DNA from 3 places in the Paenibacillus hamazuiensis genome. Region 3 is predicted to be linked to each of the others. Evidence: riboswitches for the same ligand, from Rfam matches in the RefSeq annotation. Region 3 holds a riboswitch; each other region holds the start of a gene.
The links. Region 3 has a riboswitch for cobalamin ahead of MYS68_RS25770 (S-layer homology domain-containing protein). Riboswitches for the same ligand answer to the same signal wherever they lie in the genome.
Positions count from the first base shown of each region.

Region 1: linked by a shared signal. The riboswitch ahead of nrdI (class Ib ribonucleoside-diphosphate reductase assembly flavoprotein NrdI) and the one ahead of MYS68_RS25770 (S-layer homology domain-containing protein) in region 3 are both predicted to bind cobalamin.
Region 2: linked by a shared signal. The riboswitch ahead of cobT (nicotinate-nucleotide--dimethylbenzimidazole phosphoribosyltransferase) and the one ahead of MYS68_RS25770 (S-layer homology domain-containing protein) in region 3 are both predicted to bind cobalamin.

Region 1 is NZ_JALRMO010000001.1:5,287,080-5,292,135, reverse strand. Features, by position in the region: gene MYS68_RS22905 (AAA family ATPase) at 262-429, opposite strand; gene MYS68_RS22900 (HupE/UreJ family protein) at 512-1,606, opposite strand; gene MYS68_RS22895 (HoxN/HupN/NixA family nickel/cobalt transporter) at 1,624-2,658, opposite strand; cobalamin riboswitch at 2,816-3,026, shown strand; gene nrdI (class Ib ribonucleoside-diphosphate reductase assembly flavoprotein NrdI) at 3,175-3,534, shown strand; gene nrdE (class 1b ribonucleoside-diphosphate reductase subunit alpha) at 3,521-5,056, shown strand, end outside.
Region 2 is NZ_JALRMO010000001.1:7,846,095-7,851,150, forward strand. Features, by position in the region: gene MYS68_RS34625 (ABC transporter ATP-binding protein) at 1-208, shown strand, start outside; gene MYS68_RS34630 (ABC transporter permease) at 210-968, shown strand; gene MYS68_RS34635 (aldo/keto reductase) at 1,043-2,023, opposite strand; cobalamin riboswitch at 2,593-2,787, shown strand; partial or broken gene cobT (nicotinate-nucleotide--dimethylbenzimidazole phosphoribosyltransferase) at 3,060-4,073, shown strand; gene bluB (5,6-dimethylbenzimidazole synthase) at 4,473-5,056, shown strand, end outside.
Region 3 is NZ_JALRMO010000001.1:5,931,387-5,936,442, forward strand. Features, by position in the region: gene MYS68_RS25770 (S-layer homology domain-containing protein) at 1-2,192, opposite strand, end outside; cobalamin riboswitch at 2,424-2,630, opposite strand; gene MYS68_RS25775 (NAD(P)/FAD-dependent oxidoreductase) at 3,007-3,909, shown strand; gene MYS68_RS25780 (MFS transporter) at 4,186-5,056, opposite strand, start outside.

The DNA of each region.
Region 1 (5,056 bases), 640 kb from region 3:
AACTGCTTGTCCTGCTCTTTCGCCACCGGTTTGAGGTATCCGCAAAACAGCAGGAAGCTCCAGAGGGCAGCCGAGCTGCTCTCGATTTCCTGAAGGCGGTATGATCGGTGATTTCTTTGCGGATTCCTTCTCCACGGATCAAATCTTCGAGCTCCTGCTTCACTTCACCGCCGCTGCGCATAAGCATGAGCCGCACCAGATCATTGCTGCTCGTATTGACCCAATATGGACGGAATCCGTCCTTCGGGTTGCTTGCATAATTCAAGACGACCAAGGATTATAAATGACGGTTTCGCCAAAAATGTAACCGTTGTACCACTTTTTCACTTCAGCCATTTCCGTGCCGATGACGTAATATTCCAGCAGCTGCTCGACCTCCGGTTCCTCAAGTCCGAAAAAGCGGCTGTATCGCTCATTCAGTACGGCCATCTCGCCCTTTCCCGAATCTTAATAACCATAGTTTACCAAACTGTTCGGGAGTTCGAAAACGGAGCAGAGTCCCGTGAGAAACTCACGGCAGCAAACCGATACGCTGAAGGAACCAATACAGCGCGACCAGAAGGACCAGGGCGGAGGCGCCGACAACGCCGGTGCGGTAGCGCGGGGACCGCTGCAGCCTCAGCAGCAAAGGCAGGGCGAGCGCGACCAGGGCGAGCTGGCCGGTTTCGACGCCGATATTGAACGAGAGCAGTGAGCTGATCATGTACTGCTCCGGCAGACCGATTTCGCCGATCGCTCCGGCGAAGCCCATGCCGTGAATGAGCCCGAACAGGAAGGTGACGGGCCAGCGCAGGCGGAAGGAGCGGGCCGTCATATTTTCTACGGCGACGTAGGCGATGGTGAGTGCGATACCTGACTCGATCCAGCGGGAATCGGCGGCAATGTGGCCTGTTGCGGCGAGAAACAGCGTGATGCTGTGTGCGATCGTGAAGGCGGTGACGATCTTGACGATCTCCTTCAGCTTTTGGGCAACGAGGACGAGCGAGAGCAGGAACAGCAGATGGTCGTAGCCTCCCAAAATATGTTTGAGGCCCTGAACAAAAAAGGTCCAGGCGGAGCCCAGCATGTTTGTCCTGACCATCGGCTCGTAGTGATATATGCGGTTCATCGTATCGAAGACGGTTTGGTCCATATCGTTGCCCCGCGTAATGACGGCGAAATTCAGATGCAGCGGATCGGCATCGTCAAACAGCAGGCTGTAACGTATGGTGAGGCCGGTGACGGCGGATTGTCCGGCGAAGCTGAGGCGGAACGAAACGGCGGGAATCCCCGTCTTTTCGGTGGTTTCTATGGAATTCAGGGCAAGCGGAAGCGGGCCGGACGGCGTTTCCAGCTCCAGATGCGCGCGAATATAAGCTTCGAGCGCCGCGCGCTGGGCATCCAGCTCGGCGGGCTCCAGCTTGTTGTCTTTGTTCGTATCGTACGCGAGCAGGCTGGGCTCAGGAATCGTCAGCTCGTATTGAACGGTCTTTCCTTCGATCGAGATTTGCGAGTAGCCGTTATTAAGCGGGTGCGCCTCGGCGGCAGGCAGCCATCCCCATCCGAGGGGCAGCGCCGCCAAGAGCCATATGCCTGCGCGAAGCAGACGGAACAGACGGGTCAGCATGTTATCGTTATGCTCCTTTAAGCGTCAAGAGAACTCCAGCGTTCCTCCAGCCGGAACCATTTCCATATGGCGACGGAGACGGCCCACGCCAGCACGAACAATGCGACCAGCATATAGCCGAGCGTGCCGAAGTCGATGTTTTGGACCTGGTCCCAGATGCCGCCGGACAGGCCGAGCTTCTCGGAAACGACTTGAACCAGCTCGATCGTGCCGATCAAGAGAGCGGCTACGACGGCCAGCGCGGTGACCGACAAATTATAGTATAACTTTCGCATAGGAGTATTGAAAGCCCAGCGGTAAGCCCTGTTCATGAAAATGCCGTCGGCGGTGTCCATCAGGCTCATCCCCGCAGCAAACAGCAGCGGAAACGACAATATGCCGAGCACGGGCAGCTGATCCTGGGCCGCTCCGGCCGATATCGCCAGCAGCGCGATTTCGCTTGCCGTATCGAAGCCGAGGCCGAATAAAAAACCGAGCGGATACACGTGCCAGCTCCGGCTCACGAACCGGTACAGCGGGCTCAGCAGGCGGGAGAAAAATCCGCGCGACTGCAGCAGCTGCTCGAACTCGTCGGGCCCGCTGCTTCCTTTGCGGTACTGGCGAAACAGCCGGAACAGATTGATTAAAATGACCAGGTTGATGATGCCGATGATCACAAGGAAAGCGCCGGATACCGAAGCGCCGATCATGCCGCCGATTTCCTGCATTTCCGGCATTTCCTCCTGCACCCAGTGGACGGAGAGCGCCGTGGCGATCGCCATCAGAAACACTACGCTAGAATGACCGAGAGAAAAATAAAAGCCGACTCCGAGGGCGTTTTTCTTTTGCTCGACGAGCTTGCGGACCGTATTGTCGATAGCTGCGATATGATCGACGTCAAACGCGTGGCGCAGTCCCAGAGTATAGGCGAGCAGCCCCATTCCCCACAGTCCCGGATGCTGCCGCGCAGCGACGAACAAAAAGGCGATGCCCGCCACGTGCAGCAGTGCGACGACTCCGGCGTAGCCGAGCCAGGAGCCTTGTTTTGCGGCATTATGCCGATTTTTTCGCAAAAAGATCCACCTTCTCCCGAAACTTCGTGTTACGAATCGTTTTCAATGTAACACAGATTGCCTTTAGTGTGAAGATAATGGGAGGAATCTTTTTCTACCAATGCTCCGAAATAGATTGACAAATACAATATATTGATATAAATTTAAATTCACTAACTACATATGGTTTTGAATAGGTGCGATTCGACCGTTAAACGACGAATCGCTTAAAAGGGAAGCCGGTGAGAAGCCGGCGCGGTCCCGCCACTGTAAGAGAGGAGTATCGGTCCGGGCAGCCACTGGCATTGTCTTGTCGGACAAGCCGGGAAGGCGGACCTTACGTACGTTGAACCTCGAGCCAGGAGACCTGCCTGTTCATAGATACACACCCTGCGGAGAACAGGAAGGTGTTCGCTTCGTCCAAGACGCAAGTGCGCATTTGTTGCGTGCACGTACTGGCGCATTCGGCCCTTCTTTGCCGGATGCGCTTTTTCATTCGGGTGAATTCTTCGCGAATGCCGGAAGGAGACGAGAGATTTGCTCATTGTTTATGATTCCAAGACGGGAAATGTCCGGCGGTTTGTCGGCAAGCTGGATATGCCCGCGGTACAAATCGAAGAGCAATTGACGGTGGACGAGCCGTTCGTGCTCGTTACATATACGACCGGGTTCGGTCAGGTGCCGGATAAGGTGGCCGCTTTTCTGAAAAGAAACCATCGCCGTCTCGTCGGCGTATCGGCCAGCGGCAACCGCAACTGGGGCGAAGGCTTTGCGCGGAGCGCGGACCGGATCGCCCGCGAGTACGGAGTGCCGGTGCTGAGCAAATTCGAGCTGTCCGGAACAAGCGGCGATGTGGAAAAATTTAAGAGAGAGGTGAGCCTCGTTGCGGCACATTGAATTAAACAACTTGCTTATGCGAAGAGGAACGGACGGATTTTTCCAATTGGATAAAGATAAGGAAGCCGTTCGGGCTTTCATGGAAGAAGTACATACGAAGAGCATGCGCTTTGCCGATACGGCGTCTAAAATTCGCTACATGATCGACAACGACTACTATGAGAATGTGTACGAGCGGTATTCGCAGGCCGATGTGGAGGAGATTTTTGCGATCGCGCACGGCTACGGCTTCGAATTTCCTTCCTATATGGCGGCGTCGAAATTTTATACCGATTATGCGATGAAAAGCAACGACCGCTCGCTGTATCTCGAGCATTATCCCGACCGGGTGGCGATCGTCGCCCTGCATCTCGCCCGCGGCGATATGAGCGCGGCGAGGGCGCTCGCTTCGGCGATGATGGAGCAGCGGCTGCAGCCGGCCACGCCGACGTTTCTGAATGCGGGCAAAAGCCGGCGCGGCGAGATGGTGTCCTGCTTCCTGCTCGAAATGGACGATTCGCTGAATTCGATCAACTTCATCCTTGGCGTCTGCATGCAGCTTTCGAAAATCGGGGGCGGCGTCGCCGTCAATCTGTCGAAGCTGCGCGGCCGGGGAGAGCCGATCAAAGGCGTGGAAGGCGCGGCGAAAGGCATTATGCCGGTGCTGAAGCTGATGGAGGACGCGTTTTCCTACGCGGATCAGATGGGGCAGCGCAGAGGTTCCGGAGCGGCGTATTACAACATTTTCGGCTGGGATGTCATGGAGTTTCTCGACAGCAAGAAAATTAACGCCGACGAGAAAACGCGCCTGAAGACGCTGTCGATCGGACTCATCGTGCCGGATAAGTTTTACAAGCTTGCCGAGGAAAACAAGCCGCTTCACGTGTTCGCTCCGTATACGGTCCGTCAGGCTTACGGCGTGCATTTGGACGATATGGACATGGACGAGATGTACGACACCCTGCTCGCCGACGACCGCGTGCGCAAGAAAGCGGTCATGAGCGCGCGGGATATGCTGGTCAAGATCGCCACGATCCAGCTCGAATCCGGCTACCCGTACATCATGAACAAAAGCAACGCCAACCGCGTGCATGCATTGAAAAATCTCGGTTCGATCAAGATGTCGAACCTGTGCACGGAAATTTTCCAGCTGCAGGAAACGTCGGAAATCGGCGATTACGGCGTGGCCGATCTGATCCGCAGAGATATAAGCTGCAATCTTGCGTCCCTTAACATCGTCAATGTGATGGAACGGAAAAAGATCAAGGAATCGGTGCACGAAGGGATGATCGCCTTAACGGCGGTCAGCGACATGACGAGTGTCGCCAATGCGCCGGGCGTAGCGAAAGCGAACCGCGAGCTGCATTCGGTCGGACTCGGCGCGATGAATTTGCACGGCTATTTGGCGAAAAACCAAATCGCGTACGAAAGCGAAGAAGCGAAAGATTTCGCCCGCACTTTTTTCATGACGATGAACTTCCACTCGCTGGAAAAAAGCATGGACATCGCCAAAACAACCGGCATCACGTTTGACGGCTTCGAG
Region 2 (5,056 bases), 1.9 Mb from region 3:
TCAGGCTTGCACGATAGCGGAGGCCGCAACGGGAGGCAAGGTGAACGGCGGCGAAGGCGCGTTTACGGTGCGGCTGACCCGCCGGCAAATCGCGCGGCTGAACGCCGATCTGGTGGGAGCGGGCATCGGGGTGTTCGCCATCCATACGATGACCAAAACGCTGGAGGATCAGTTCCTCGAGGTGACGAGGGGGAATCGCATTGTTTAATATGGCGGAGCTTGTTCGCAACGAAAATATGAAAATTTATTTGCGGACCCGAACGTGGATTATGATCGCTATGCTTCCGGTCATCCTGCTCGGATTCGCCGTGATGATGAAATTTATCGTCAAAATGACCCCCGGCGGCGCGTTTGATTTCATGGCGATGGGCAGTCATTTGTCCACGCTGGCGTTTATTTTTTCGGTGATCGTGGCCGGAGACATCGTCGCCTCCGAATTTACGTGGGGAACGGTCAAGCTGCTGCTCATCCGCCCGGCCAGCCGCAGCAAAATTTTGCTGGCCAAATATATCGCCGTGATCTTGTTTATGGTTACCCTGCTTGCCGTGCTGTTCGTCAGCTCGTATTTTATCGGGCTGCTGTTTTTCGGAATCGGCGTTTCCGGCCCGGATGACGGACTCGGACGTATCGCGGCCGGGTACGGCTTTAAGCTTGTCGATACGCTGATGTCGGTGACGCTGGCGTTTATGATTTCCTCCGCGTTCCGCAGCAGCTCGCTGGCCATCGGCTTGTCGATGTTCCTGATGTTTACTGCGGAGCCGGCGGTTGGCGTGCTTTCGATGCTGCAGTACAGCTGGGTAAAATACGTACTGTTCGCCAACACGAACCTGGAGCCGTATTTTTACGGCGGAAAGCCGCTGCTGCCGGGGATGTCGCTCGGGTTTTCCGTGGCGATGCTCGTTATATATTGGGTTGTTTTTTATGCGGTCGCCTGGGCGCTGTTTACGAAGCGAGATGTCGCCGGGTAGAGAAAAACGACAAAACGCCAAGCCATGACATATGGGCTTGGCGTTTCTGCTTCGGACAAGGTTTGCGGTTTCGTTTACCAGGCGTAAGCTTTGGGGGCTTCTCCTCCGGGCCCCGGGAAAATCTCGTCCAGCCGCTTCAGCACGTCCTCGTCCAGCTTCAGCTCCACGACGCGCAGCGTGTTTTGGAACTGCTCCAGCGTGCGGGGGCCGATGATCGGCGCGGTCATGGCCGGATGCACGAGCGTCCAGGCGAGCGCCACGTTGGCTTCGCTCTCGCCGAGCTCCCGGCAAAGCTTGCCGAACGCCTCCAATTGGCCGCGATGCCGCTCCACCCGCTCCACGCTGCGCGCGCTTCTTGAACCCTGCGCCGGGTTCAAGGCGTTGCCGCCAAGAAGGCCCCCGTCGAGCGGGCTCCAGGCGATGACGCCGATGCCGTGCTCTTCGGCGGCGGGGAGCACTTCGAGCTCCGGCAGGCGGCAGAGCAGGCTGTATTTATGCTGCTCGGATACGAGGCCGAGGAAATGGCGGGCTTTGGCTTCGTATTGCGCTTTGACCAGGTCGCGTCCGGCGAAATTGCTGGCCCCGACGTAGCTGATTTTACCTTGTGCTATATGGGTTTGAAAAGCGTTCCACAATTCGTCCCACGAGACGTTGCGGTCGACATGGTGCATTTGGTACAGCTCGATATGGTCGGTTTGCAGCCGGCGCAGCGACGCCTCCAGGTGGCGGCGGATTTTGTAAGCGGATAACCCGCGCGGCGCGTTGGGGCCGTCGTTCGGATCTTCCATATCGCCGTACACCTTGGTGGCAAGCACGACCTTCTCCCGGCGTCCGCCGCCCTGGGCGAACCAGCGACCGATGATTTCCTCCGTTTTGCCGCGGGCTCCCGGGCCGCCGTATACGTTGGCCGTATCGAAGAAGTTGACTCCGGCGTCGAGCGCGGCGTCCATAATCCGGTACGCTTCCTTCTCGTCGGTATCGACGCCGAAGTTCATCGTGCCGAGGCACAGCCTGCTCACCTTAAGTCCCGATTTTCCGAGATAAGCATATTCCATAACCAAACCTCCTCAGGAAATATCTTCAATTCCATCATACGCGGACCGGCCTGTTTCTTAAAGTACGCAAATGCAGTAAAGATAGTGTCGCCGGGGATATTTAGTCACTTGAAGGTGAGTGCCGATCCATGCCCGAGGCGTTGCGTTAACCGACTTGCGTGGCGGTGACTGAACGGCGGGGGCAGCCCGCTTGTGTAAGATGTTATCAGCTTAAGCGGGAATATAGAGGAACTGAGGTTCGCTAAGTGGGCCGATTTCGATCATTTTTGGAAATTAGCGGAACTCAGATGTGTTATTTGCCTGTTTGCTCTATACAATTGCCATTTTCCACCGATTTAGCGCATCTCAGTTCCTCTATTTTTTCAGATATATCATTTTCCGGCAAATAGCGAACGTGAGTTCCTTTATTTTGTGAGCGCTGAGCCGCCCGCGATTTCGTGCGAACGCCTTACTCTGGCTGCAGTGTCCTGTCGAAGGAAGCTCGCTTCTATCGCTAGGTGGGGAGGTTTTAGCAAAATACGGTGGACGCTTTTCCGAAGTTCGTGGTATATTTTAAGCACAAAATCGAATATATTTTTTTGGGAATGGGTGTCGAGTTTATCGGACTCGACTTAATAGGGAAACCGGTGAAAATCCGGTACGGTCGCGCCACTGTAAGCGAGGAGCCGCTCCGAACGCCACTGTTTCGATCTGCGAAATGGGAAGGCAAGGGGCAATGGCCATGATCCGCAAGTCAGGAGACCTGCCTGTTCCGACAGCACCATTGGAACCTACGCGTAATTAGGGAGGTGTAAGGCGGCAGTGCAGCTCTGTCCGGCTTGTCGAGCAGACAAGTTTTTGCGGCGGGAGCACGACTTTGCTAACTTATACGTATTTCTTGAGCGCTGGGCATCTCCAATGGAGGTGCCTTTTTTCATGGGCAAAAGGGGCTTCCTCCGTGCGGTTCGACGAGAAAGGCGGAGAGGCGTTTGGCTTAAAAGTGTGGGCTGCTGCATGCTGTACCCAGTAAACAGGAAGGAAGATCGTCTTGGAGACATTGACGAAGGTACTGGACCGGATCGGACGGTTGGATTCGGTGGCGATGCGCCGCATGCGCATGCGTATGAACGATTTGACGAAGCCGCCGGGCAGCTTGGGTGCGCTGGAGGACATCGCGGTGGCGCTTGCCGGCATTCAGGCGACCGACAAGCCGCAAATCGGACGAAAAGCGATTGTTGTCATGTGCGGCGATCACGGGGTGACGGAAGAGGGCGTCAGCGCCTATCCTGCCTCGGTGACAGGGCTTATGATCGGCAATTTTGCCCGGGGGGCGGCAGCGGTCAATGTGCTTGCGCGGCTGACCGGGGCGCAGGTGCGGGTGGTCGATGTCGGCAGCCGTCTGGAGGAGGCGCCGGAAGGAATCGAATCGCGCCGGGTGCGCGGAGGAACCGCCAATATGGCCCTTGGTCCGGCGATGTCCCGGCGCGAGGCAGCGGAGGCGATCCGCATCGGTATTGAAACGGCCGAGGCGCTGGCGGACGGAGGCGCTGCGATGATCGGCCTCGGCGAAATGGGCATCGGCAACACGACCCCGAGCACGGCGATGGCGGCGGTGTTCACCGGGAGGCCGGTGCGCGAGCTGACAGGACGCGGGACGGGGCTGGACGATGCGGCGCTGGAGGCGAAGGCGCAAGTGATCGAGCGGGCGATCCGCGTGAATGCGCCGGATGCGTGCGACGTGATCGACGTCATCGCGAAGGTCGGCGGGCTCGAAATCGCCGGGCTGGCCGGCGTCATTCTCGGTGCGGCGTCGCGCCGCCTCGCGGTCGTCGTCGACGGCGTCATTACCGGTGCCGCCGCCTTGGCTGCGTACAGGCTGGAGCCGCGCTGCCGCGATTTCATGTTCGCCTCGCATGTATCGGCGGAGCCTGCGCACCGCGTTATGCTCGAGGAGCTGGGCCTTGCTCCTGCGCTTCACCTGGGCATGAGGCTCGGCGAGGGGACGGGAGCGGCGCTTGCTTTTCCGCTGTTCGATGCGGCTGTGCGCCTCGCGGAAGAGATGGCGACGTTCGCCGATCTCGGACTTCCGAGCCCCGCTCCGGAGCCGGAGGAGTACGCGCTCTATCCGGCGCCGCACGTACGGGAGGTGTATCGGGGCAGCAAGATACTTGCCGCCGGGTCCGGGGAGCGCGGGATGGCTTCGGGGCCGGACGGCGGTTCGCCGTTGGCCGAAGCGGAGCGGAAGGCAGCCGCGGCGATGGAGGGCGATCCGTTCGGCGGACAGGCGGCGGATCGGCCGGTTGCGGAAGCAAGGCGTGATCAGTCTGATGGGCACGGAATGGGAGCGGCAGCCGCCGGGATGTTCGGGGGTGCTTCGGCTGACGCCTCGTTTGGCGTTGGCGAAGCGGGACAGCCGATCGCCGGCGCGCAGGCGAAAGAGGCCGATCCGGCCGGAAGCGCCGCGCCAATAATCGCACCGGCGCCGGGAGGCGCTGCTGCGGCCCATCCCTTTACCGCCGCCGAGAAAGCGGCGGTGTACAAAGCGATCGAGCAGCGGAGGGACATCCGCTCGTTCCGCCCGGATCCGCTGCCGGAGGAGCTGCTGCTCCGGCTTCTGCAGGCGGCGCATCATGCGCCGTCGGTCGGATTTATGCAGCCGTGGAATTTTATCGTCGTGAAGTCGCAGGAGACGAAGGAGCGGCTGCGCCAGGCCGCGGACAAAGAGCGGCGGGCGCTGCTGCTCCATTACGAAGGCGAGCAGGCGCAAAAGTTTGCCCGGCTGAAGATCGAAGCGCTCACGGAAGCGCCGATCACGCTGTGCGTGACGCTGGACCCGACGCGGGGCGGCCTGCACGTACTCGGGCGCAATTCGATTCCGGAAACGGATCTCGCCTCCGTTTCCTGCGCGATTCAAAATTTATGGCTGGCTGCTCGAGCCGAGGGGCTTGCGGTCGGGTGGGTCAGCTTTTATAAAAAGCAGGATATTCGCCACATTCTCGATATACCGCCGCACATCGATCCGGTGGCGCTTCTCTCGGTCGGTTATACGGACGA
Region 3 (5,056 bases):
GATTTCGGCAGAATGGTGATCGTCTGCGCCGTATGAACGACGGTCGGCGCCCCTCCGGCAGCATACCCGGAAATATCGAGCGTGAAGGTTCCTTCGGCCAGTCCGGCAAACGTTGCGACGCCCTGACTGTCCGTCGTCGCCGTCAAATCCCCGACTTTGACCAAAACCCCTGCGGCCGGAACCGGCGCATCAAAGCCGTTCGTTTTGGTCACCGTCACGGTGAACGATTCGTTCGCTTTCGGCTGCGCAGGATTCAGCGTGACCGAATCGATCAGGTACGTCGTCGGATTGTATTGCGCGTCGAATCCGCCGTAATAGATAACGGCTTCCTCGCCCGGTTGAAGCGAGTAATCCGCCATCCCCACCATCGGAATGACCCATTTGCCATCGCGATGGATGGCATAAAGCCAGGAATCGGCATCCGACCCGACCGATTTAATATATTTTCCGAAGCTGAAATTAACGATTTGGAAAGGGACCTGCTTCTCGGTCAGCAGCTGCTGGACGCTATCCAGCAAATTCGTGAAATAAGCTTTTCCGGACGCATGTGTCGCCGAAGAACCTTCGATCCGGACGATGGCCGGATCGGAAGGAAGCGAGCCGATCATCACCGTCGCGGAGTCCGTGACGATTTTCGGAGCCGTTCCGGTGCGGTATCCCGTTACTTCCGCCTTATACGTGCCGCCGGGAAGACCGTCCGGGAACAGCGCTATGCCTTGGGCGTCCGTTTCCACCTTTTTGCCGCCGAGCTCCACATAAACGCTGGATGCCACGGTTACGTCTTCCCGGTTGTACACCCAGTTCCACACCGACTGCTGCACCTTCACCTGGAACGCTTGGCCGGCCACCGGCAGCGCCGGAGTAACCTCGATCGACTTGACCAGCGCGGTATCATATCCGCTGTAGTACAAATAAATTTCGTCGCCGCTGCGCAGCTCGTAATCATACAAGCCGAGCATGTTGGTGTTGGTGTAATCCCATACGCCTTGTCGCTTGACGTTATAATACCAATAAGTGCCGCCGCTGCCGGAAATCCCGTTTACCGATAAGAAAAAATGCTCCGGCGTTTCTTCATATTTGATACCCGCAATTTTTAACACCTGGGTTACCGCCTCGTAAGCGGTCTTTGCCGTAGCGTAGCCATCGGCGATCACTTTGTCCGGCCCGACGACACGGACGGCAGCGTTCACAGCCCCGGTCGTTCCTCCATTGCCGGAGCTTAGGACGGCTTCATACGATCCGCTGTTGCCGCCGGTAAACGCCTCATAGGCGGCCAGCGCCATCAAGGACTGCCCGGTCGCTCCCGCGCCGGAAGGGCCGCCGGTCACATGGGCGAACCCGCCGTCGCTTTGCCGGTAGCTGAACAAATAGCTGAGCGGATTGCCGCCTGCCTTCGTAAAGTCCGTACTGCGGGCGTCGACGCCGGCGGCGGACAACGCCATGATCACCTGCGCGGCGCTCTCCGAGCTTTCGCCGATCCCCTTTTCCGAAAAACCGCCGTTCGTCAGTTGGACTGCCGACAGCCAGTCGACGCCTTCGTCAATCGCCTGCTGTACGCCGGGCAGCGATTTGTATGCGGACAATGCGCCGATGGCGGATGCGGTAATATCTACGCTGCTCACTCCACCGGCCGCAAGCGGCCAGCCGCCGTCCTCATTTTGTTGCTGGATCAGCCAGGCTGCGATTTTATCGGCGCTCCATTTCGCGTTTTGCGGAATGCCGTATGTACCGCTGCTCAGGGCAAGCAGCGAGTAAATCGCGCCGTTCGTGCCCTGCGCCGTCATCGCATCGTTATCATAAATGCTTTGGATAAAATTCAGCGTCGTCTTGCCGGCCGCAATCTGCTCCGGGTTGCCTCCCGCCGCTTTCACGCCCAGCGCAATCCGGGCATAGTCGGTGACGTTGCTGTAGCGGCCGCCGTTTTGCTCCAGTTGGGCGCTGATCGCCGCCAAATACGAGACCGGAACCGGCTTCCCGGCTTTCGCCAGCGCATAGGCGTCCCAGTCCGTCAACGCGTTTCCGTCCACGGTCATGATATAACGTGCCGCGTCCTCCATCGCTTGCGGGACCGTGATCTGCCCCTTACCCGCTTCGTCCGCATACGCAGACGGCGTCCCGCCCAGCACGGACAGCAGCAGGCACCAGCTCAGCAGGATCAGGCCGGTCTTTTTTAAATAGGTACATCTCTTCATGTCTTGCAAATTCCCCTCTCTTTGTTGATAGCCTAAGCGAACCGAACGAATTCCCCAAAGCGAAACGGGCCTTTGCAGCGCATTCCTGACACTTTGGGGGCCCCGCATAATTTCCTAAACAGCAAAAAAGGCATCCCGGAGAAAGGGATGCCGAAATGATGCGCTGACAAACTTGCAGGCGAAGAATGTTCCTGACAGGCAGTCGTTCCCCTCTCCTATGTTCGCGTAGGCGGCGGTTCTCCCGGATAGGCAGATATCCTGACTTTGCGGATCGTAGCTGCTCTTCCGTCTTCCCGCCTCCTTGTGGAGACAGTGACCTGGTGGAAGACGCTCCCCGCTTACAGTGGCGCGACCGTGCCGGATTTTCACCGGACTTCCCTGTTTGCCGAAGGCATGGAGCCGCCGGCTCCCTCTTCGACATCTATCCGAGTATATTCAATTATTTTAAAAGGATACCACGAACCTTGCGGGCCGTCCAACCTTTTTTGCAAGCCTCGACTCATTGGAAAAATAAACCGGGAAAGCGGGATAAAACGGCATTTTGCTCCGGTCACTTCTTGTCTGCTTGACATACTACTGCCTTCAAGGATATTATAGATCCAATAAGTCCCCGATTCAAGACTGGGGGACTTGGCCCACGCCGCTTTAAGTGCGGATGGTCGTTTATCGGCAGCCGGCATATGAGATAGGCTATAGCGGCGCCGGTGTCCGTTCGGGTTCATTGCGCGGACTCGCCTTCCGGGTCGATCTGCTCGGGATGTCTAATTATGGACATAAAGAGTCTTTAATATCCAATTATAAGGAGCTGATTATGATGGTTTACGATTGCGCAATTATTGGCGGAGGACCTGCCGGTCTCAATGCTGCCCTCGTGCTTGGCCGAGCAAGACGAAGTATCGCTTTGATCGACAACAACCGGCCGCGAAATGCCGTTACGCATGCGTCCCACGGTTTTATTACGAGAGACGGCATTACGCCGTCCGAGTTCCGCCGCATTGCTTACGAGGAGGTGCTCCGGTATCCGTCTGTCGATCATTTGCAAACCGAAATCGTTTCCGTTCGCAAGCTGGAGTCCGGGTTCGAGCTGCTCGATTCGTCCGACGTTCGCGTTCAAGCGCGAAAGCTGATTCTCGCGACGGGCGTCAAGGAGATATTTCCGGACATCGAAGGCTTTTACCCGCTGTACGGAAAAAGCTTGTTTAACTGCCCTTATTGCGACGGGTGGGAACTGCGGGACCAACCTCTTGTCGTCGTTTCCGAACTGCCGACCTTTTTTCACTCGGCCAAGCTGCTCTTCAATTGGAGCAAGGATTTGGTCGTCTGCACAAACGGCCGGGCGCCTCTGACGGATGAACAAAAAAAGCAGCTCCAAGCCAAAGGCATTGTGGTCATGGAGCAGCGTATTGCGGCGTTCGTCGGTCAAAACGGGCGCTTGGAGCATGTCCGGTTCGCGGACGGAACCGAGATTCCGCGGGCCGGAGGTTTCGTGATTCCCCGATTCGTGCAAAGCGTACCGTTCGCGGAGCAGCTCGGCTGCGAAACAACGCCTATCGGCGGGATTGCGACCGATGAATGGGGACAAACCCATATCCCCGGCTTATTTGTCATTGGAGATGCTGCGTACATCGGGCCCTCTCAATTGGTGCTTGCCGCGGCGTCCGGCAGCCGGGTCGCCATGAGGATAAATACGGATTTGTCGGACGAGGAGTTTGAGTGAGCCTTTAAGAATCAGTACCTGCCTATAAGTATCGGCCACCCTCATCGATCTTTTTAGCGAACTATAGGGGGCTGTCGATTAATCTTGCGTTTTTTGCTTAAATTGCGCCCAAAAGGGTAAACTTGTAGCGGGAACAGTAGTACGCCTTCAGACAAACCTAATGATTTAGGGATTTATGAAAGCCTGTGTCGACGCGAGTCCAACCGTGGCCGACGAACTCATACAACCGGCAAAACAAGACCACGGACACAGAGGGCGAAAAGCGGATGGGCCAAGCTACTTCCCCATTGTCGGTACGGCGACCGCTTTCCGCTCCAATTTCCAGAACACCCACAGCATATCGGCAAGCGCGAGCAGCCCCAGGACAAAATACACCGCCCCAAACGTGGTAGGTTGCCCGAGCGAGGTGAAGTTCAGCGAACTTGCGTCAAACTCGATCGCTTTGGTCAGGACGGAGCCGCTGATCGCCCCAGCCAAAAAGTTAACCAGGTTGTAAACCCCCATTCCAATCCCGGTTTGCTCCCTCGGCAGAGAAGAAGAAACGGCTTTGGCCAGCGACGCCTGCATGAAGGTGAAAGCCACATTGACGAAGGGTAAAGCGCAGGCGATGATCCAGGGCGATAAGCCGTTCACTGCCGATAAACAAAGCAATCCGAAGGCCAGCATCGTGAGTGCGACGTACAGCGTATACTTGCTGCCGCGCCGGTCGGCCAGCTGCCCGCCGACCCTCCCGAGCAGCGCGGCCAGCATGGCGGCCGGGAACAGTACGAAGCCGATCGTTTGCGCGTCTAGGTTGTACAGTCCTTTTAACATGATGGGAGTCAGCAGAAAAACGCCGAAAACAGTAAAAAATCCGGTAAAGCTGACGACCAGTCCGTTCACAAAGCCGGATATGTAAAACAGCCTGAGTTGAATGAACGGATTGGGCGATTTGCCGGTCCTCCAAAGAAACAGCGCGGTGAGAACGACGCTTCCTAGCAGCCACAGGGCGCTGAACTGCGTTACGGCCAGCATGAATGCCGCTACTCCGCCACCGAGCAGGGCGGCTCCGACCAAGTCGACTTTTTCCCCGGACCGAACCTGTTCCTCAGGAAGCGACCGGCGAATAAGCGGCAGCACGACCGGGGCGGCCAGCGAGATCAGGAAC